Regions from separate parts of the Frankia sp. Mgl5 genome, predicted to be linked through region 2. Evidence: riboswitches for the same ligand, from Rfam matches in the RefSeq annotation. Region 2 holds a riboswitch; each other region holds the start of a gene.
What was found. Region 2 has a riboswitch for cyclic di-AMP ahead of MXD62_RS05665 (transglycosylase family protein). Riboswitches for the same ligand answer to the same signal wherever they lie in the genome.
Positions count from the first base shown of each region.

Region 1 (7,322 bases), on a different contig from region 2:
CGGACTCATGGGGATCCAGGGATCCGGTGGCGGGTTCGGCGGCGCGGCCGGCGCCAAGGCCCGCGGGCGGTGTGTGCCGCCAGCCGGCCGCGGCGTCCCTACACCTTTCGAGGAGTTCCACCGATGCCCATCGCCAGCCCAGACGTCTACGCCGAGATGCTCAGCCGGGCGAAGTCGAACGCCTACGCCTACCCCGCCATCAACGTGACCTCGTCGCAGACCCTCAATGCCGCGCTCCGGGGTTTCGCGGAAGCCGGCAGCGACGGAATCGTCCAGGTGTCGACCGGCGGCGCCGAGTTCCTCTCGGGAACGACCATCAAGAACATGGTGCTGGGCGCGGAAGCGCTCGCCGAATACGCGCACCACGTCGCCAAGGCATACCCGGTGAACATCGCGCTGCACACGGACCACTGCCCCGCCGACAAGCTGGACACCTACATCCGCCCGCTGATCGCCATCTCGAAGGAGCGTGTGGCGCAGGGCCGCGACCCGCTTTTCCAGTCCCACATGTGGGACGGTTCGGCGGTCGAGCTCGAGGAGAACCTCAAGATTGCCGACGAGTTGCTCGCCGACTGTCGCGCGGCGCGCATCGTGCTGGAAGTCGAAATCGGTGTCGTCGGTGGTGAGGAGGACGGCGTCGTAGGCGCCATCGACGAGAAGCTCTACACCACCCCCGGCGACATGTTCCGCACCGCCGAGGTTCTCGGCACCGGAGAAAAGGGCAGCTACATGCTGGCCGCGACGTTCGGCAACGTGCACGGCGTCTACAAGCCGGGGAACGTCAAGCTCCGACCCTCGATCCTGCGCGAGGGTCAGCAGTACGTGGCCGAGAAGCTCGGCCTGGCCGCCGACGCGAAGCCGTTCAACCTGGTCTTCCACGGCGGCAGTGGTTCGGACCTCTCCGAGATCCGCGAAACGCTCGACTACGGCGTCATCAAGATGAACGTGGACACCGACACCCAGTACGCGTTCACCCGGCCGATCGTCGACCACATGCTCCGCAACTACGACGGTGTCCTCAAGGTGGACGGTGAGGTCGGGGTCAAGAAGGCCTACGACCCGCGCACCTACGGCAAGGCCGCCGAAACCGCCATGGCCGCCCGGGTCGCCCAGGCCTGTGACGACCTGCGTTCCGCCGGCCGGTCGATCGGGGTCTGACCGGCCCCGTCCGGTTCACGGCCCGACGGTCACCTGATCCGCTCCTCTCCCTCCCGGGGACGTCTGTCCCCGGGAGTACTCCTATGCCCGGCGGAGTCCATGTGTCCCGGGCTGTGGCCCTCGGCCGCGCGCGGCACTGTTCTCCCCATGGCTCCGCTCCATGGCTCCGCTCTCCTTATGTCCCGACGCCGTGTCTCCTCATTGCTCTTCGGGCGGCCGCCGGCCGCGGCCGCGGACGGCGGCACCGGAACCCCCTGAGCGCCGCGCGCCCGGGGGACCACATTCCCGGAAACAATGAGGCACCCGTCGGGACACGCACCGTTACCCGGGACGGGGCGCCTCGCCCGGTGCCGCCCGGGAGGCCCGATGCCGCCCGATGCCGCCCGGGACGCTCAGTGCCATCCGGACACCCAATGAAACCTGGGACGCATAGTGCCCAAATAGGCACACAAAGCTATCGTGGACGCGCGGTGCCCAGCGGAGCACACGGCGCCAACTCGGAACAGAGTGTGCACCCGCTCACATCCATGCGGAAGCGCACCCATCGAAGTGGATGTGAGGCGTCGCCCGCCCGGCGAGGCCTCATGAAGATCGTGCGGGTGGTCGGCGCGACATCGGCGCCCATACCAACCCAGGGCACTCCGAAGCCCACAGCCCACCACAGGCCCCTCACGGGTTGCGGATCGGGTAAAGCCTGCTGAGACCACGCGCACGACCCATCGGAGTTCGCACCGGACGCAGTGTTCGCGTGGGCTCCTATGTGTCTCAGCGGCCCCGATGCGTCCTACCCGACACATGCCGACACATGCCGCCGCGCGCCGAACGCTGCTGCCGCGGCGACCCGAGCGCCCCCCGTGGCGTCCCGAGCGCACCCGTTCGTGCGCCCCGGCGATACCTCTCCCGGCCCGTCCCGAGACGCACACCCGTGGCCGAACCGCGCGCCACCCCGCCCGCGGGGCCGCGGGACAGCTCGGATTCCCGCCCGAACGGGGCTACTTCGGGGCACGCACAGAGGCACCAGACAGCCCACGCGATCGCCCGATCACGGGCGAGAGACACACACGGACCCATCTCAACCAAGATCGATCCGAGGGGCGAACGGGACGTACCGACCCGACCCCGAGGGGGGCCACCACCCCGCAAGCAGTCACAGAAGTACCCCAACAAGTTAACTCATAGTTACAGTTACGTTTCTCACACATCACGGCATGCGGGCATACATCAGCACGAAGATATGAATTTTCTAGCCGCTTGATGACGGCCTGGCCGGCCGCGGGTAGCCTTCTCTCATATTCGGCTCGATTGCCGACAGCACGCCCAATGGTAACGATCTTTCACCAGTGTGATCTGTCGGTACGAACCACCCTCCACGACGCGGTCGCCAAGTTAATGAGCGCGCATGCGCGCGCGATACCAGCACCACGATCAAACCTCAAGCAGCCACCGGGCGGTGTGCTCTTTTTCACCTGAGGCATTCAGTGCTTGTCATTCGACCTGACGGCGTGGTTATGGTCTTCGCCGTGCCCGGAGACAGGCCGGGCACCCGACGGGTGGCACGCCGAATCCCTGCCCCCATCCGTTGGAAACAGAAACCCGATGGCAGGAGCGGGGGAACCAATACCCGGTCGCCGATTCTGGGGACCTTGGGGTGAAGCCGCTAACGCCGACGACACGAGGAGGAATCTTGTCCTCCGTTGCCGAAGGCACAGGATTTCCGGAGTTCCTGACTTGGCGGCCGGGCTTTTTCCCTGCCCGAACCCGACAGCTCACCTCGCAGGCGTGGGGAAGGAAAACTCACGCATGTCCGACGCACGTACCAGTGGCCGACAACGCCGCAGCAGTACCCGCAGCCGGGCCCGCACTCTCGTCTCCGTCCCCGTCATCGCCGCGGCGGTCGGCGGAACACTCGCCCTGAGCCAGCCGGCCAACGCCGCCACGACCTGGGAAGGTCTGCGGCAATGCGAGTCCGGCGGTAACTACACGACGAACACCGGTAACGGCTACTATGGCGCTTACCAGTTCTCGCCAGGCACCTGGCGCAGCCTCGGCTACTCGGGGCTGCCACACACGGCTCCGCCCGCCGTGCAGGACGCAGCGGCACTGCAACTCGCACTCCGTTCCGGGTTCGGCCAGTGGCCGGTCTGCGGGAGCGGAATGGGCTCCGAGCAGCTCCTGCCCGGCGCGTCGTCATCAGGCGCCGGGGTCCAGGCGTCCAGAGCGGCCGAGCGCACCTCGCTGGTCGCCCAGCCCGCAGCCGCGGGCGTCCCAAACCTGACGCGGACATACACCGCGTCGATGGTCAACCAGGTCAGCGACGAAGTCCGCTCCTGGCAGGCCAAGATGACCTCCCTCGGCTACCCCCTCACGGTCGACGGCAGCTACGGACCACGGTCCGCGGCCGCGGCGCGTGACTTCCAGGCCGCACGCGGCCTCGTGGTGGACGGCGTCCTGGGTCCGCAGACCTGGGCGGCCACCTTCGGCTGACGCCTGCCGACCGGCGCACTCGGTCACCAGCCGGACCGTCTGACGGCCACCGCCGCACGCGGCGACCGCTCCCCCGCTGGCCTGAACCGACCCACCGCACCCTCCTGACGGCCGCCCCCACGCCGCCGCCCGGTCGCGGTGGCCCCCACGCACCGGTCGAGCCCCCTTCGCAAGGCGTCCTTCCCCCGGATGAGGCCTCCCACCCGCGCCCGTCGCGGTGAGCCATCCCTCCAAGGACTCAGGCCCTCGAACCGGACGCCGGCGAATCATCCGTGTTCCAACTCCGCCCAGCCGGTGTGTCCCCGGACATCCCGCCCGCGGCTGACCACGTGCTGTCGCAACCGCGATTCCCCCACCAGCACGAGCTCGGCACTCTGCGTCGCCCCGGTTCGTCGGCAGCGAAGACCCGCCGGCGCCAGGACCGTACGACCCGCCCGCACGGGGCAGACCCCGCCGTGCGGGCGGGGGCGGTGCGCGGATCGCCCCAACGATCCGCGCGGCACGGGAGGCGGTACGGACTCAGGCGGCAAGCCTGCGTCGAAGTCCCGATGCCGGGGGCCGTGTTCTCATCCGTGATCCACCCGATGATCGGACGAACCCTCCGGCAGCCAAGTCGCCGCGGCGCGCGACCCGCCGCCGACTCGGCTAGGTCGAGCCCGCCGCATGATCTCCTCCGGCCCAGGCCGCAGGAGGAGCCGTCCACGCCGGTGATCCCGGCAGGTGGGCGTGTCCCGCACAGGCCGGGACACGCCCACCGCGGACGGCCAGCCCGATCCCGTCGCCCGTGCAGGTCCTCCCTCCGCCCCGCCCCGTGCCCCCGGGCCCACAACTCATCAATCTCCATCTAGTCACGTTAGATATACAGAACGTAATTATCTAGGAAAAAACTACAAACGAACGACAAACGTACTTTTAGAGGAGCCGTCGAGACGCGACGGCACGCGGCCCGACCCACCCCGGCGGACAGCCGTCCGCGGCCTGGCGGTAACGTCATCTGGATCAGTGCTTCTCGTCACGATCGGCTACGTCACACGTCAATCAGCCCATTCGGGTAGCTCCGATGTGGTCCTTTCGCATCCCCCACTAGCCGCCCGAATTTGCGCCGTCTAGCTAGATCTCGCTACAGTTCCGCCCACTCGCCTCCCCGGGCGAGGCCATGCGGACGGACGCCGAGTCCTGCCCCCGTCCCCATGGCCGGAACGAGCACGGACAACATCGGGCAGGAGCGGGGGACCCACCATCCGGACGCCCCCCGGCGTCCTAGGGGTTAAGCCGGCGAAACATGCGGCCGGGAGCACACCGATCCGCGAGGACGGGCTCCGGGCCAGCGGCGCCGACCGGGCAACTTCCAGCCCGAACCCGACAGCTCACCCCGTAGGCGACGGGAAGGACTCTGATGCGATCGCATGATCGTGTTCCCGCCCGTTCCAATGGCCGTGGCGGAAGGCACCGAGCGACCCAGGGACCGTCCACCGCGACTCGGGTCCTGCGCACCACCGGCGCCGTGACGGCGCTGGTCGGCACCGGGCTCGCGGTGACCGCCGCTCCCGCGGGAGCGGCGACTGCCGACGACTTCGCGAAGCTCCGCAAGTGCGAGTCGGGCGGCAACTACGCCATCAACACCGGCAACGGCTTCTACGGTGCCTACCAGTTCGACCAGCGCACCTGGACGGGCCTGGGCTACCCCGGCCGACCCGACCAGGCTCCTCCCGCGATGCAGGACGAGGCCGCGTACAAGCTGTACGACAGCCGCGGCTGGTCACCATGGCCCGGCTGCACCAGCAAGCTCGGCCTCACGAGGAACGGCCCGGCGCCGGCGTCGTCCGGTGCCGGCGGCGACGTGATCGCCCAGGCCCTGACGCCGGCCGAGCCGCCCATGACGCTCGAGCGCGCTCGGGCTGAGGTCGGCGGCCAGTTCGGCGGCGAGGCGCTGAACGTCGGTATGGGCGACGACGTGCGCGCGGACGCCTTCATATGGCAGGCGGAGATGCGCGACCGCCGGTTCGTCCTGACCGTCGACGGCAAGTTCGGCCCGGAATCGCAGGGCATCGCCGCGCTCTACTCGTACCTCACCCGAGTGAGTGACGGTCAGCCCGGCGTGGTCGGCCAGAACCTGTGGAACGTCACCGTCAACGGCTGAGACACCATCAGCGCCGCCGGACACACAGCACCACCGGACCACCCGCCGGGCATCCCGGCAGCGCCGGGCTTCACCTGACACCACCGTCGACGGCCGACGTCGGCGGCGTCAGCGGACGTTGCCGACAGCTGACAGCGTCGACAGCTGTCCGCACGCCCTGAGACGGCCGGCAGCGCCCTCACACCGTCGACAGCACCCCCAGTGGCTGACAGCGCCGTCAGCCGGCTGGCGGCACGACCGACGGCCGGCACCCGCATCCGCTCCCAGCGGCTGACAGCGCCGTCAGCGGCTGGCGGCTGCCACGGCTCGGCACTGACGACCTGCGGTGCCACGGCGGGACGTCGCGCGGCGTCCATGCCAAGGCGCCTCGGGGCCTGGATGTCGCCGGGCCGGGCGTCGTGCGCGCCCGCCCACCCGCAGCGAGACCAGGCCGGGCGTGGGGCCGGGCCGGGCGGGACCGCGGTGCCCAGCGGAGCACAGCCCCTGACATCGCCGTCGCCACCCGCCAGGACGGCGGACGGCGCCGGACCTGCGGCGGCCACGCGTACCTCCGGATGACGGGCGCCGGGTCCTCATGACCGTCTGGCAGGTCGGGCTATGCCTCGTTGGCACGAGGTTCCACGAGGGCGCCGTGGTCCCGGGCTGGTCCCGATCTCGCCTCCGCGCCCGTGCCGTGGTCCGCCCGGCCCTCGATTGCCGTCAAGCAGAAATCTAAAAACCAACAGACAGACTACGGAAGAAATCAACCGACACAGGAGAAGTAGGGCCGGCGGCGGCACGATGCCGGTCGCGACACCGGCGGGGCGCCGACGCGATGCCGGCGGGGCCCGCGGCCGTCCGTGGCCGTTCAGTGGCCGTCCGTGGCCGTTCAGTGGCCGTCCGCGGGCGGCTCGACCCCGGAACGGCTCCGGCGTCGGGCAGGATGAGGTCATGACGACACCGCCCGCGAACCAGAACCTCCTGTCGGGCCCGCCGCCCACGCTGCTGCCCTCCGACGCGGCGGCCGCGGACGCGCTGCGGGCCGGCGACACGCCGGACACGGTCGCCGCCCGGTTCCCGGCCATCAGCCTCGGCTGGGCGGTCCTCGCCGAGGACGCGCTGCGCGCCGGGCGCCCGGTGGAGGCGTACGCCTACGCGCGGACCGGGTACCACCGGGGCCTGGACCAGCTCCGCCGGTCCGGCTGGAAGGGGCACGGGCCGGTCCCGTGGTCCCACGAGCCGAACCGCGGCTTCCTGCGCGCGCTGGCCGCGCTCTCCCGCGCCGCGGCGGAGATCAACGATGCCGAGGAGGCGGCCCGGTGCCGGCAGTTCCTCACGGACAGCGACCCGGCCGCGGCCGCGGAACTCGGTCTCGCATAGCCGCCATCCGGCCACGGAACGCCGCCGCCGGCCCGCGGGGTCTGGCGGACGGACCACGACGGGCCCATATCCCTAGTAACCTCGCCCGGTGCCCGCACTAGTCCTCATCGGCGCCCAGTGGGGCGACGAGGGAAAAGGAAAGGCGACCGACCTCCTGGGCGGCGCCGTCGACTACGTCGTC
Region 1 is NZ_JALKFY010000675.1:46,122-53,443, reverse strand. Features, by position in the region: gene fbaA (class II fructose-bisphosphate aldolase) at 124-1,158, shown strand; cyclic di-AMP (ydaO/yuaA leader) riboswitch at 2,705-2,952, shown strand; gene MXD62_RS22930 (transglycosylase family protein) at 2,959-3,642, shown strand; gene MXD62_RS22925 (transglycosylase family protein) at 5,039-5,782, shown strand; gene MXD62_RS22920 (DUF3151 domain-containing protein) at 6,713-7,141, shown strand; gene MXD62_RS22915 (adenylosuccinate synthase) at 7,230-7,322, shown strand, end outside.
Region 1: another riboswitch for cyclic di-AMP. It lies ahead of MXD62_RS22930 (transglycosylase family protein); the one in region 2 lies ahead of MXD62_RS05665 (transglycosylase family protein).

Region 2 (7,322 bases):
GGCTACTCGGACTCATCCAAGGACGCCGGCATCACCGCGTCCCAGTGGGAGATCCACAAGGCGCAGCGTGAGCTGCGGGACACCGCCCGCGCGCACGGGGTCGTGCTGCGGCTCTTCCACGGCCGCGGCGGATCGGTCGGCCGCGGCGGCGGCCCCTCCGGCGAGGCGATCCTCGCCCAGCCGTTCGGCACCCTGGACGGGCCGATCAAGGTCACCGAACAGGGCGAGGTGATCTCGGACAAGTACATCCTGCCGCAGCTGGCCCGACAGAACCTGGAGATCACCCTGTCGGCGGTGGTGGAGGCGTCCGTCCTGCACCGCACCTCCCGGCTCACCGAACAGGCGCTCGCCGGCTGGAACGGGACCATGACGGCGGTCGCGGACGCGGCGAAGGACGCCTACCGCTCCCTCGTCGCCGACCCGGCCCTGGTTCCGTTCTTCCTGGCGGCCACGCCGGTGGAGGAGCTCGGCAACCTCAACATCGGCTCCCGCCCCTCGCGGCGGCCCGGCGGCTCCGGAGGGCTGGCGGACCTGCGGGCCATCCCCTGGGTGTTCGGCTGGACGCAGGCGCGGATCATCCTGCCCGGCTGGTTCGGAGTCGGTTCCGGGCTGGCGGCGGCGCGCGAGGCCGGCGCGGGCGGGGAGCTGGCCGAGATGTACCGCTCGTGGCATTTCTTCCGGACGTTCCTCGGCAACGTCCAGATGACCCTGGCGAAGTCGGACCTCGCGATCGCCCAGCGCTACGTCTCGGCGCTGGTCGACCCGGCCACGGCCGCGCTGTTCGACGTCATCCGGGACGAGCACGAGCGGACGGTGCGGGAGGTGCTGGCCGTCACCGGGCAGGCCGGCCTGCTCGAGACCGCGCCGGTGCTGCGCCACACGCTGCTGGTCCGGGACGCCTACCTGGCCCCGCTGCACGCGTTGCAGGTCTCCCTGCTGGCCCGCACCAGGGCGGCCGGTGACACCGCCGACCCTCAGCTTCGCCGCGGCCTGCTGCTGACCATCAACGGAATAGCCGCCGGCCTCCGCAACACGGGCTGATCGTCAGAGCACGGGCGCGGGGCCGGGCGGGTGGCGGGTCAGGGGCTGGGCGGGTGGCGGGTCAGGGGCTGGGCTCCGGTTCGGCGGTCACCGGGTGGGCGGCCTGCTGGTTCCCAGCCTGTGGGGTCGCGGCCGGTGGGGTGGCAACCTGCCGGGTCCTCTCCTGCGGGGTGGCGGCCTGCCCGGGGGCGGGGGTGGTCAGGAGGCGGGACCGGGTCTGGTCCGCGGTGCGCCGGGCCCAGGTGCCCGTCGTCACGAACCCCAGGGCGAGGACGGCGGCGCAGGCCGCGACCACCGCCCACCAGGCGGCCGTGCTGGTGGGGTCGATCCCGACTCCCGGGCCGTCGCCGACGGCCCCGACGGCCCCGACTGTCGCGGTCGCTGCCGCGACGGAGCCGATCACGGCCACGCCCAGCGACTGGCCGACCTGACGGCTCGTCGAGGCGACCGCCGCCGCGACCCCGGCCTGCTCGAGCGGCATCCCGGAGACCGCCGTGTTGGTGATCGGCGCGTTCACCAGGCCGAAGCCCGTCCCGAAGAGGACGTAGGCGACCATCAGGGTGGTGACGGAGGTCTGTGGGGACAGGCCCGTCATCGCCGCGCTGCCGGCGGTCAGGGCGACACCCGCGGCGAGCAGCGACGGACGCGGGCCGAAGCGCCCCACCGCCCGGCCGGACAGGGGCGCGATCACCAGGGTGGCCAGCGCCATCGGCAGGGTCAGCAGGCCGGCGTGCAGCGCCGAGTAGCCACGGACGTCCTGCAGGTAGATCGTGTTGAGGAAGAGGAAGCCGGCGAGAGCGCCGAACGCGCACACCGCGATCGCCGTCGCGCCGGAGAAGGGCGCGCTGCGGAAGAAGCGGACGTCCAGCAGCGGCTCGGTGCGCCGCGACTCGTAGCCGACCAGCAGCGCCGCCGCGGCGACCGCCACCGCGAGCAGGACGAGCGTTTCGGCGGACGTCCAGCCGGCCGCGGGCGCCTCGATGATCGAGTAGGTGAGGGTCGCGAGGACGGCGATCACAAGGAGCTGTCCGACGGGGTCCAGGCGGCGTGGGCTCGGCGCGCGGGACTCGGGGACGAAGCGGTGCGTGAGCACCAGCGCGGCGAGCCCGATCGGGATGTTGATCCAGAAGACCGCCCGCCAGTTCACCGTCTCGACGAGGACGCCGCCGAGCACCGGGCCGAGTGCCATGCTGATCCCGATCACCGCGCCCCAGAGACCGATGGCGCGGGCCCGTTCCCGCGGGTCGGTGAACGTGTTGGTGATGATGGACATCGCAACCGGGTTCAGCATCGAACCGCCGACGGCCTGCACCATTCGGAAGGCCACCAGCCAGCCGAGCCCGGGCGCGAGGCTGCACAGCAGCGAGCCTGCGGTGAACAGGGCCAGTCCGGTCTGGAAGATCCGGCGGCGGCCGAGCCGGTCGCCGGTGGAACCACCGAGCATGAGCAGGCTGGCCAGGACGAGGGTGTAGCTGTCGATCGTCCATTGCAGGCCCGCGGGCGACGCACCCAGATCCCGGCGCAGTGCGGGCAGGGCCACGTTCACGATGGTGCCGTCCAGCCCCACGATCAGCAGACTCATGCAGCAGATCGCGAGAACGGCGAACCTGCGGCGACTGGTCGGCTCGGCCATCGACAACCCACCTCTCCGGCCGCCGCCAACTCGGCCGCAGGTGCGCGGGCGGACGACTGTTCAGCGTACGGCAGGTCTCTTTTCCTCGCGCTCGTTCTTCCTCGTGCTCGTGCGACGCGGCCGGTGGCACCGAAACACCGGTGGCCCGGGTGTCAGTGTCGACACCCGGGCCACCGATCGCGTTCCGCGGACCATCTGTCGCGCTCAGTCAAGGCTCAGCCAGGCTGGTCCGTCACCTGTCTGCTCCATTCGACGGGCCGCGTCAGATCCATTCGACGGGCCGCGTCAGAGCCTGGGGGCTGGGTCAGAGCTTGGGGCCCCAGCAGCTCTTCGAGGCGTACCACGGGCTGGTTCCCTGCTGCGCGTACAGGATGTGCGCGCGCTTCCACTGCTCGGCGGCGCTCGCGTTCTGCGGGAGACCCTGCCCACCGACGCCGTGCCAGGTGCCCGGCAGGAACTGGAACAGGCCGCCCGCGCCGATCGAGTTGACCGCGTGGGGGTTACCGCCGGACTCGCAGGGCACAACTGCGCTCAGGAAGCGGTGTGCGTCCGGCCGACCCGCGGCACTGGCGGGCTGTGACATCGCGATTCCGCCGCCGATCGTGGCGGCGAGGAGCGGTGCTACAAGCAGCGCACGGCCGCGGCGGATGGAACGACTGGTCTTACGAGCACGCGAAGCCATAACGGACAAAGTGATGCCCCTCCCCACGCCTGCGAAGTTAGCTGTCGGGTTCGGGCTGGGAATTACCCGGTCGCGCTACGCGACTTCACCCCGAGGACGTCTGTGATCGACGCCCGAAGGTTGGTTCCCCCGCTCCCGCCCTGAGGTTTGTTGTTCACCGGGCGGGGCAGGATTCGGCGTGTCGCCCGGTGCGCGCTTTCCTGAACGAAAGCACGGCGCAGACGTTACACACAACGGACCAACAATTGCCAAGGCTCTGTGGCGAGCGCCACATTTCCTATCGGAGCCTTGAAGATCCTCCGTGGGCGGCGTATCACGCGCGCAGGCGCGTTCCTCTTCAATGGACCGTCCCATCACCGTGACCGCCCCGCCACGATGGCCGAGAGCGATTGCACGGAGAGTGGGTGACGTGCTCGCCTCGGCGCAGGAATTCGACCCGCGAAGCGGGAAGAAGTTGCACGAGCATCAAGTTGAAAATGGTCCCGGCGTTCGTCCGGGCACCACCCAGACCTGTTGACAGGCCCCTGATGCGGACGAGTCGTAATTTCGTCCGTTCCGGGTCAGATTTCCGGAGTCGGCAGCGCGACCTCCGGAGCCGGCAGAGGCACGACCCCGTGGTGCGCGGTCAGGCCCCCGTCGGCGACCAGCGTCGTTCCGGTGATGTAGGACGACTCGGCGGAGGCCAGGAACCAGACGGCCGAGGCCAGCTCGCCCGGCTGCCCCCAGCGCCCCATCGGAATGCGGCGGCTCACCGCCGCGGTGGACGCCGGGTCGGTGCGGTGGCGCGCGGTCAGCGCCGTCTCGGTCAGGCCGGGGGCGACGGCGTTGATCCGGATGTTCTGGGCGGCGTGGTCGAGCGCCGCGGCCCGCACCATGTTGATCACAGCCGCCTTGGACGCGTTGTACGCCCAGTTCCCCGGTTCGCTCTGCAACCCGCCGCTGGAGGCGGTCACGACGATTGAGCCGCCACCGCCCGCCCGGAGCGCGGGGACCACCGAACGGATCCCGATCGCGACGCCCCGCACGTTGACGGCGAGGATCCGGTCCAGCCGGTCGATCGCGCCCGGGGCCTCCCACGGCAGCGTCGTGCCGATCCCGGCGTTGAGCACCGCGACGTCCAGCCGCCCGAAGCTCGCGAGCGCCAGCTCCGCCATGGCGGCCCCGGTCTCCTCGACCGAGACGTCCCCGACCATCGGGACGATCCGCGGCTCCGGCCCGCCCGCCGGCCAGGAATCCGCACCCGTCACGGCACCGGCATCCGCCACGATCCGGGGATCCGCCGGGGCCACGGCGGGCCGCGGGGCGCGCGACTGTGCTCGGGTCAGCGCCGCCAGGCCGACCTCGTCGACGTCCACGGCGACCACGCCGAACCCCCGCGCGGCGAACAGCTCCGCGCACGCCCGCCCGATCCCGGATGCCGCTCCCGTGATGACGACCGCCGAGGTGACCACATGTCCTCCACGAGCTCCGAGAGACCTCACCAGCACGGCAGGTCCCGTCCGCCGGACGGATCCCGCCCGCCGGACGGATCCCGGCCGGCCGCGCCGAGATCAGCCTGGCGGGTCGCGGTGAACGGAGCCGATCCAGCTCATGACGAAGAGGGATCGGGGCGGGGCAGGACGAGCCGGAACGTGGCGCCGCCGCCCGGTGTCGGCCGGTGCTCGGCCCGTCCGCCGTGCGCGGCGGCGACGGCCTCGACAATGGACAGGCCCAGCCCCGTCCCGCCGGCGTCGCGGGAGCGGCCGGAGTCGGCGCGGTAGAACCGCTCGAAGACGTGGTCGACGGCGTCCGCGGGGACTCCGGGCCCATGGTCGATCACCGAGATGACGACCTCCCGGTCGTCATCCGCCGCACCGGCCGCCGCACCGCCGTCGGCGTCGCCGTCCGCGTCGGCGTCAGCGTCCACGGCCGTGTCGGCGTCGCGGGCGGTGAGGGAGACCGTCGCCTCGGGCGGGGTGTGGACGAGCGCGTTGCGGACGAGGTTCCCGACGGCCTGGCGCAGGCGTCCCTCGTCCCCCGTCACCTCGAGGATCGGCGGGGCGTCGACCTCGATCGTCCGTCCCGGGCTGACGGCGCGGGCGTCGGCGGCGATGTCACGGAGCATGGCCGCCAGGTCGACGGGTTCACGCTCGAGGTCGGGCTGGTGGTCGAGGCGGGCGAGCAGCAGCAGGTCGTCGACCAGCTCGCTCATCCGGGCCGACTCCTCCTCGATGCGCCGCATGACCATCGCCAGGTCCTCGGGTCGGCTTGCCGCTCCCCTGCGGAACATCTCGGCGTAGCCGCGGATCGACGTCAGCGGGGTGCGCAGTTCGTGGCTGGCGTCCCCGACGAAGCGTCGCAGGCGCCGCTCGGAGGCCTCGCGGGCGCGGAAAGACGCCTCGATCTCGGTGAGCATCGTGTTGAAGGCCAGCCCGAGACGTCCCACCTCGGTGCGGCGGTCCGTGTCGGTGACCCGTCGCGTGAGATCGCCGTCCGCGATCATGCCGGCGGTCTGTTCGATGCGGGTCAGCGGGCGCAGCCCGAGGCGGATGATGACGTAGGCCAGCACGGCGAGCACCACCAGCATCGCCGTGCTCGCGATGATCTCGATCCTGGTGACGTTGTCGAGAGTGGTCTCCATCTCGGCGAAGGGCACCGCGACGACCAGCACGTCTCCGTTACCGAAGCGCTCGGCGAGCAGCCTGAACCTGTCCCCGCCGCCTTCGGCGGGGACCGTCCGCGGGGGGGCGGTCGCCAGGTCGGGCTGCACCGGGGCGGTGGCGAGCATGCTCTGGGTGACGGCCGGGCGCCGGGTCGGTGCCGCGGGGCCGTTCGGGCCGGGGCTGGTCTCGGCCACCCGCCGGCCGGCGCTGTCGTACAGCGCCCCGTAGGTGCCGACGAGGAACGCGGTGCCGAACCGCGGCGCCCGGTCGTCGGCGTCGTGGTGGTACGGCATGTGGTCCGTGTCGCCGCCGAGCAGGGTCTGTTCCATCACCGGGTGGGCGTCGCGCACCTGCCGGTCCAGCCGGCCGAGCAGGTACGACTCGACGGCGTTCCGGGTGCCGAACGCGCCGAGCACCAGGCCGAGCGCCAGCAGGCCGACCAGGGCCAACAGCAACCGTGCCCGCAAAGAGACCACCCGCGAGGACACGAGATGCCGACGCAGGACGCGCCGGTGCAGGACGCGGTGCAGGACGCGCCGGGGCGGGGCCGGACGTCTCACCGCGGCAGGCGCAGCACGTAGCCAACCCCGCGCACCGTGTGGATCAGCGCCGGCGGGGCGCCGTCGATCTTGCGGCGCAGATAGCTGACGTAGGTCTCCAGGACCCGGGCGTCACCGCCGAAGTCGTGCCCCCAGACGTGGTCGAGGAGTTGGGCCCTGGTCAACACCTTGCGGGCGTTGACCAGCAGGTAGTGCAGCAGCCGGTACTCGGTGGCGGTCAGCTCGACGAGGTGCCCGGCCCGGCGCACCTCGCGCGTCTGCGGGTCGAGCTCGAGATCGGCGAAGCGCAGCGGCTCCGGGGCACCGTCGGCGATCCCGGCGCGACGCAGGATCGCCCGGACCCGGGCGACCAGCTCACTGACCGCGAAGGGCTTCGTGACGTAGTCGTCGCCGCCGAGCGTCAGCCCGTGCACCTTGTCCTCGGTGGTGTCGCGGGCTGTCAGGAACAGCGTCGGCACGTCACGGCCCGCCTCACGCAGCCGCCGGCACACGGCGAAGCCGTCGATGTCGGGCAGCATGACGTCCAGCACGAGCAGGTCGGGAGGCTCCCGCGCGACCCGCGTGAGCGCCGCCTGCCCCGAGTGCGCGGCGCTCACGTCGAAGCCCTCGTAGCGCAGCGCCATGGCGACGAGATCGGTGATCGCCTCCTCGTCGTCGACGACGAGGACCCGGACGCGACGCTCCATCCGCTCAGTGTCGTCCCCCGGCGGGACGTCCGGCGGCGTCATCCCCCGGCGGGACGCCCGGCGGCCGGCCTCGGGGCG
Region 2 is NZ_JALKFY010000007.1:126,161-133,482, reverse strand. Features, by position in the region: gene ppc (phosphoenolpyruvate carboxylase) at 1-1,041, shown strand, start outside; gene MXD62_RS05670 (MFS transporter) at 1,103-2,674, opposite strand; gene MXD62_RS05665 (transglycosylase family protein) at 2,979-3,356, opposite strand; cyclic di-AMP (ydaO/yuaA leader) riboswitch at 3,369-3,545, opposite strand; gene MXD62_RS05660 (SDR family NAD(P)-dependent oxidoreductase) at 3,917-4,807, opposite strand; gene MXD62_RS05655 (cell wall metabolism sensor histidine kinase WalK) at 4,945-6,474, opposite strand; gene MXD62_RS05650 (response regulator transcription factor) at 6,555-7,244, opposite strand; gene MXD62_RS05645 (FAD:protein FMN transferase) at 7,283-7,322, opposite strand, start outside.

Region 3 (7,322 bases), on a different contig from region 2:
GGACAGCCCGGCCCGGGTGATCCAGCAGATATCGGCCGTCGGCGCCGACTCCATGATTGGTTTCACCACCTCGGCGGACTTCGCCGCGATCGCGCAGGCCGCCCGCGCGGCGCACCTGGACCTCTCCAGCAGCGTCGCGCTCACCGGGTACGACCACAGCCTGCTGCCGACGCTGGGCCCGGCGCTCTCCGGTGTCTCGTTCCCCGTCTACTTCCAGCCCTTCGAGGCCGGTGGCGCGGCCATCGACCGCTACCGCACGGCGATGACCCGCTTCGCGCCGGAGACGTTCGTCCCCGAACAGCAGTTCGCCATGCACGCCTACATCTACACCGACATTTTCCTTCGCGGCCTCGAACTGGCCGGTCCCTGCCCCACCCGCGAGGGATTCATCAGCGCACTACGGAAGATCTCCAACTACGACGCGGGCGGCCTGATCGCGCCGATAAACCTCGGCAACAACGCCAGCCGGCCGCTCGACTGCTACGCCTTCGTCAAGATCAATCCCGCCGGAAACGCGTTCCAGGTCGTCCACGAACGCATCTGCTCCGACGGCACAGGCAACTGAGCCGGTCGTTCAGCCCCTTACTCCCCTGCCGTCCTGTCGTCCCGGCGGGACGGGGTTTTCTCCCGAAGGCGGCTGTGCCTGGCGCCGGTACCCGCCCGGCGCGGCGCCGAACTCACGTTTGAACGCCTTGGCGAACGCGAATTCCGAGCGGTAGCCACAGTTCGGCGACCGCGCTCAGCGGGGCCCTGGACTCGCGCAGCAGCCGCGCAGCGGTCGTCATCCGCCACCAGGTCAGGTACGCCAGCGGGGGCTGACCGACGATGGTCGCGAACCGCCTGGCGAAGGCCGCGCGTGACAGCCCGGCCTCCCTGGCCAGGTCCTCGACGCTCCACGGGCGCCCCGGATGGCGATGGATGTGGTGCAGCGCCGTCGAGACGGCTGGGTCATTCAGCGCCATGACCCAGCCGGTCAGGGCGTGCCCGGACTGCTCTTCGAGCCAGGCGCGCAGGACGTAGAGCAGCAGCATGTCGATGAGCGCGGGCACGATGGCCTTCGTACCGGCGCGGGGCCGTCGCAGCTCGTTGCCCAGGAGGTCGACGGCGGCCCGAAGATCGGGGTGCTGCCCGACCCGGGCGGGCAGGTGCACGACCGGGGGCAGGCCGTGGAGCAGCGGGTGCGGGCGTCTGGTCGAAGCTGTAGGAGGCGCAGAGCATCTCCGTGGTGGCGCCCGTGCCGGGGATGGTCATCTCGCTGATCGCCGACTCGTCGCCGGGACTGGGGTGGAAGTCGACCGTGGGCCTGCCGGGCTGGTCGACCAGTGCGTGCGCGTCCCCGTGCGGAGTGAACACCACATCGCCGACGCCGAGCGCCACGGGGGCGCCGTGCTGGGGCATGAGCCAGCACGAACCCTGCAGGACAACGTGACACCCCGCTGTGTCCCCGACCGGGAAGCGCACTCCCCAGGGGGCCCTGCACGTTGTCCGCCCCGCGTACGGCTGCCCGGTGCGTATGGCACCGAGCAGGTCGCTGAGCAGATCCATGTCAGCACCATACCTGGAACGAATGAAGACGATGGGACATGAATATCAGACAGTGAGTCATTCACCGTCTTCAACAGAGGACGTACGGTCGAGATCATCACCGACCGCGGGCAGCCCGCGCCGCATGATTGGATCTCGATGTCACTGCACGTTGTCGTCGGAACCAGCCACTCCGGAACAGCCACCGCACAGCTGCTCGCCGAGTCCGGTGACCGGGTGCGCATACTCAGCCGGCGCGGCGGCGGGCCGGAGCACCCGCTCGTCGAACGGATCACCGCGGACGCCAGCGACGCCGCCCTTCTGACCAGCCTGGCCCAGGGCGCCGCCACGCTCTTCAACTGCGCATCGCCGGCCTACGACAGGCTGCCGACCGAGACTCCGGCGCTGGCCGCCGCGCTGCTGACCGCAGCCGAACGCAGCGGCGCGCGCTACCTCAATCTCAGCAACGTGTACGGGTACGGCCCCGTCTCCGGGGCGATGACCGAGGACCTCCCCCTGTCGCCGACCACCATCAAAGGCCGGGTCCGGGCACAGATGTGGCAGGACGCCATCACCGCCCACGAACAGGGGCGGATCCGTTTCGCCGAGGTGCGACCCGGCGACTTCATCGGCCCCGGAGCGGTGTCGATGTTCAACCTGATGGTCGCGCCCTCCGTGCTGGCCGGCGAAGCAGTCCACGTCCCCGCGGACCTGGACGCGGCGCACAGCTGGGGGTACCCGGGCGACGTGGCCCGCATCCTCGTCGCCGTCAGCAGAGACGACCAGGCGTGGGGGCGGGCCTGGCACGTGCCCCCGGTCTCCGACGGCTCGGTGCGCGAGATAGCGGTGCGGTTCGCGGATCTGACCGGTTCGCCCGTCCCCCACCTGGTCAACATGTCACCGCTCGACCTGCACAACCTGGCCAGCTCCGATCCGATCATGGCGGAGGTTCCGGAGATGCAGTACCTCTACCAGCGGCCCGCCGTCCTGGATGCCACGCTGACCGCACGGACCTTCGATCTCAAGCCGACCCCCCTCGACGACGTCCTGATCGAAACCGCCCAGGCCATGACAAGATCCGCCTAGCGAGCCACGGCCGCGCCCGACCGAACCGGCCTCCGATCCGCCCGCAGAGATCATCCAGCTCGGCCGCCCACGACTCCACCACCACAACCAAGATCATCTACCACGGGCATCACAAGTGCCGTTGCAGCACTAGCCCTCGGCTATCCCCCCAAGCCCGCGCTCCGAGGCGTCCCGCGCCCCTCAGCCGCAACCCAAACCTCAACTCCGGTTCAACGTGGCGGGTGAGTGAGTCCATGGACTCACTCACCCGCCACACATCGTCTGGGAGGTGGGACTGGGGGCTGAGGGGCTCGGATCAGTCGACGGTCGCCCCGATCAGGTGATCACGCTCTACAGCTAGCTGCCAGCCGCCAGACGCCGACATGAGCTCCGGCGAACGGACGCCTTCCGCGACATGCGCTGGGTGACCCAATCCGGGCCGGAGCGTCGCCGGTTACTACTCGGAGTGTCTCGATCTCGATCCTGTGTGCATACCGTGACCAGGATGCGCCGTCCGACCAATAAAATTGGTACTTGCGACTACCCTTAGTAGTTCGTTACGGTGTCCTGGCTCGCAGCAAGCGACGGGCCGTACGCCGAGTTCTGCCCTAGGCCCGTCGTCCCCTCCTAGCGATCAGCAGGGCAGAAGCGGGGGAACCACGTTCCTCCGGACGGCCACCCGCGCACGGGCGGCCGTCCTCGGGGTGAAGTCGTCCTCGCCGCAGATGCGGTAAAGGCCGACCGGGCTTCCCGGCCCGAACCCGACAGCTAACCTCGCAGGCGTACGGGAAGGATCGTCGTGTACGCACGCATGTCTGGATCACCCAGGCGGGCCTTTCACCCGTCCCTCGGGCAGCCGCCGCGGCCGCACAGTGCCCGCATCCCGGGGTTGACGCAGGAAATCTAGACCCACCAGGTCCGGAATACTTTTACGCCGACAGAACGCCGGCGCACTGAGCCATGCTTCCCTCGCCGGGCGAATCGTTGCCGTAACTTTTTGATCCGTGTACGGATCAATTTCCCATCCGGACATTCAGAAGCTCTGTTCTTCATAGCAGAAACGAGATTCTTAGATGTCGCATGGAAAGCACCGCAGGTCCAGCCGTCCGAACACCTCCGGACGGGGACCCGGGCGAGGCCGTGCCGCCGTGGTCACCGCGGCGAGCGTCATCGGCGCGTCGGCGGGACTGATGTTCACCGCGGGCCCGGCGAGCGCGGCCACCGTCTCCGACGTCACCATCGCGCAGGCGGCACAGAACGCGGGCCTGCCGTCCTGCCGCGGGATTCCACTGAGCACCTGGGTCGCGGTGGCGCTGGCCGAGTCGGGCGGCAACACAACGGCCCACGCGACGGTCGGTGAGGACTCCCGCGGCCTCTGGCAGATCAACATGCGCGCGCACTCGAGCTGGGTCGGTAGCCGCAACCTCTACGACCCGAACGTCAACGCCTGGGCCGCGCGGCAGGTGTGCGCCAGCCAGGGCATCGGTGCCTGGAGCGCCTACAAGAACGGCATGCACGTGAAGTACCTGTCCCGCGGCGCCGCGGCGGCGGCCGCGGTGGGCGGCGGCGCCGGCACCCGGACGGTCTCGGCCGCCACACCGGCCGCGACGGCCGCGACGGCCGCGACGGCACCGGCGCCCGCCAGCTCGGGCTACATGCGGCTCGGGGTCGAAGGCGTCCGCTGGGACGTGGCGCTGGTGCAGAAGCGGCTCACCGACATCGGCTACCCGATCACCATCGACGGCCGGTTCGGTCCGCAGACCAACCACATGGTCGTCGACTTCCAGAAGAAGAACGGCCTCGTCCCGGACGGCGTCGTGGGCCCGCTCACCCACGACAAGCTGTTCGCCTGATCCAGGGGCGGCGCGCGGCCGTCGAGCCGTCCACGTCGCGGCCCGGGCACGCCGGTGCCGGGCGGCGACCGGGCGGCGACCGGGCGGCGCGGCCAAGCCCGTGGCCGGGCGAGGGTGGCGCGCCCGACACGGCCGACCTGCCGCTTCAGTGGACCGCCGGGCCGGATCCGGGCAGGCTCGGAGTTTGGGCCCGCCAGGCAGGACGCGACCAGGGCCGCCCGTCCACGAGGCAGGAGCGATTTTTGTGCTGACCAGGATCGACCATGTCGGGATCGCCGTGGCCTCGCTGGAGGAGGCCATCCCTCGTTACGAGGCGGCGTTCGGCCTGAAGGTCGCGCATCAGGAGACGAACGAGGCGCAGGGCGTGCGCGAGGCGATGCTGCTGGTGCACCACGGCGACACGGGCGGCTCCTACGTCCAGCTACTCGAGCCGGTGCGCCCGGACACCCCGGTCGGGAAGTTCCTGGCGAAGAAGGGCCCCGGCATCCACCACATCGCCTACGGCGTGGCGGACATCGACGCGGCGCTGGCGGCGCTCACCGTCACCGGGTTCGACCTGGTCAACAAGACGCCGGTGCACGGGACATCCGGAAGCCGGATCGCGTTCATGCACCCGAAGGGCCTCGGTGGGGTGCTCACCGAGCTGGTCGAGGCGGCCGAGGGCCACTGACCTCCGGCGGGACCACCGCGGCCGGGCCCCGGGGCTGACCCGGGCCCGGCCGCGGCGGCGGTCCCACCGGCCGGCGGTCCCACCGGCCGGCGGTCTCACCGGCACTGCGTCGCTGGTCAGCGGCGGCTCTCGGCGGCGGTCCACTTGCTGGTCGGGATCGGGTCGAGCGGCACGACCGACGTGCCGTTCCAGCGGAACCGCACGCTCGCCGCGCCCGCGCTCGGGCAGCACATCGGGTCCGCCGGGCGGTACAGGTCGTACTGCAGCGCCACCACCTCGCTGGTCGACCACACCCACCGCACGCTCGCGCTCGCGACGGCGTCCGTCCCGACGAACCGGCCGCGGTGGAAGAAGAAGGCCTGCTGCGGATGGCCGTCCACCGAGGTGGACAGCCGACCGACGATCACGCTGAGATCGTGGGTGGGCTCGTAGCCGTCCGTGGTGATCGGTGTGTAACCACGGCCGCGGACAAGGCCCGACGCCTCCGCCAGGCTCAACGAACCGGCCACGACGGCCGAGCCGCCCGGGCCTGACGGGCTGGCCACGGCACCTGAGCTGGCCACAGCACCCGAACCGGCCACAGCACCCGGGCTGCGCGCGGCGCCCGGTGTGGCGGCCGGGGGTGACTGCACCGCGGTCGGCGCGGCGGACATCGCAGACGCCGCCCCGCTCAAGATGACCGCGGCGGCCAGTACGGAGATGAACACGACTCGACGCATGGCGACCGCCCCCTTGGGCCTCGTATCTGCCGACCGGCCGACCGTAGGCGCACTTCGGGCTCGCCGCCCGCTCAGGGAGTGGAATGCGCGGTTTCGGAGCAGGTCACCCGACGGGTACGGGAGCGGGCGATCAGGTACGGGCGAGAAGCATCAGGATCATTCCACCCGACATGATCAGTCGAGATCCGCGCGGGACGACCGGTTCCGGAAAGGTCCGGATCAGCCGGGCGGCCAGCTCACGGACGGGCGGGCGCGCCGGCGGCGGCGCGGCGAACCGGCGCGCCGACGGGCCGGCCAGCGCCGCCAGGCACGCCCCGCCGAAGATGACGACACACCAGGCGCCGATCGCCCCGTCGGTGCGCAGCGGCCAGCCGGCGACGCAGGCCGCCCCGGACATGCACGCCATCGCCGCCGCCTCCACGACGAGCAGCGCACAGCAGGACCACATGCCCGGCGCACTGCACCGGGGATGGGTGACGAGCCCGACGAGCAGCGCCGCCGTCAACGCCAGGTACAGCGCGAGGAACGGCCAGGAGCCGACGAGCCGGGCGGGGCCGGTGAACATGACCGCCATCCCGGCCGCGACCAGCACATGCCCGCCCTCGATCCAGCCGTCCGCGGCGGACGCGTGCGTACGCGGCCCGTCCGCCGCCACCGGGCGGCGGAACAGGGCGCGCATCCGCCACAAGTGGATCATTGCGACGATGATTGAGGCCACGCCGGCGGCTACGGCCAGCGGACCGGCCAGCGGAACCAGGTCCGCGGCCACCGGGTGGCGGTGGGTCACCCCCCAGCGGCGAGCTCGGCGGCCACCAGCGAGCTGATGCGACCCGCCCGGGCCTCGTCGACGATGACTTCCAGCTGTTCGATGCTCATCTGGATCCGCTGGCCGAAGTCGTCGGTGAGGACGACCCGGCGGTCGGCCGCGGCGTGGTGGTCGATGTAGAGCTCCGGGCAGCCGCAGCTGCACTTCCCACAGAACGTGATGACGCGATTCAGGGCGTCCGACCCGCTCATGGCACCTCGCACGACGACGATAAGATCATCTGAGTGTAAGCGGTCGGGCCCGCAGAGCCGACCGAATCCGCCCACCGAGGCGCCGGCGGGTGACCGGCGGCAGGCTGGCGGCGGCCTCAGCCGTGGCGGGCGGGCTCAGCCGTGGCGGGCGGCGTCCGCCCAGGCCAGGACGGCGAGCACCCGGCGGTTCTCGGTTGGCTCCGGCCGCAGCCCCAGCTTGGTGAAGATGCTCGCGATGTGGGATTCGACCGTCTTCGGGCTCAGGTGCACCCGCTGGGCGATCCCGCTGTTCGACAGGCCCTGGGCCATCAGCTCGAGGATGCGGCGCTCGCGCTCCGACAGCCCGCTCAGGCGCTGCGACTGCGGGTAGCCGGCGAGCAGCCGCGCGGCGAGGTGCGAGTCGATGACCGGCTGCCCCTCGCGGAGCCGTTCGAGAGCGTCCTTCAACGCCTGCCGGTTGGTGATGTTGTCCTT
Region 3 is NZ_JALKFY010000008.1:90,776-98,097, forward strand. Features, by position in the region: gene MXD62_RS06185 (ABC transporter substrate-binding protein) at 1-565, shown strand, start outside; partial or broken gene MXD62_RS40085 (AraC family transcriptional regulator) at 575-1,545, opposite strand; gene MXD62_RS06200 (NAD-dependent epimerase/dehydratase family protein) at 1,684-2,610, shown strand; cyclic di-AMP (ydaO/yuaA leader) riboswitch at 3,174-3,387, shown strand; gene MXD62_RS06205 (peptidoglycan-binding protein) at 3,663-4,442, shown strand; gene mce (methylmalonyl-CoA epimerase) at 4,687-5,112, shown strand; gene MXD62_RS06215 (LppP/LprE family lipoprotein) at 5,229-5,831, opposite strand; gene MXD62_RS06220 (DUF5134 domain-containing protein) at 5,962-6,618, opposite strand; gene MXD62_RS06225 (hypothetical protein) at 6,615-6,848, opposite strand; gene MXD62_RS39645 (response regulator transcription factor) at 6,984-7,322, opposite strand, start outside.
Region 3: another riboswitch for cyclic di-AMP. It lies ahead of MXD62_RS06205 (peptidoglycan-binding protein); the one in region 2 lies ahead of MXD62_RS05665 (transglycosylase family protein).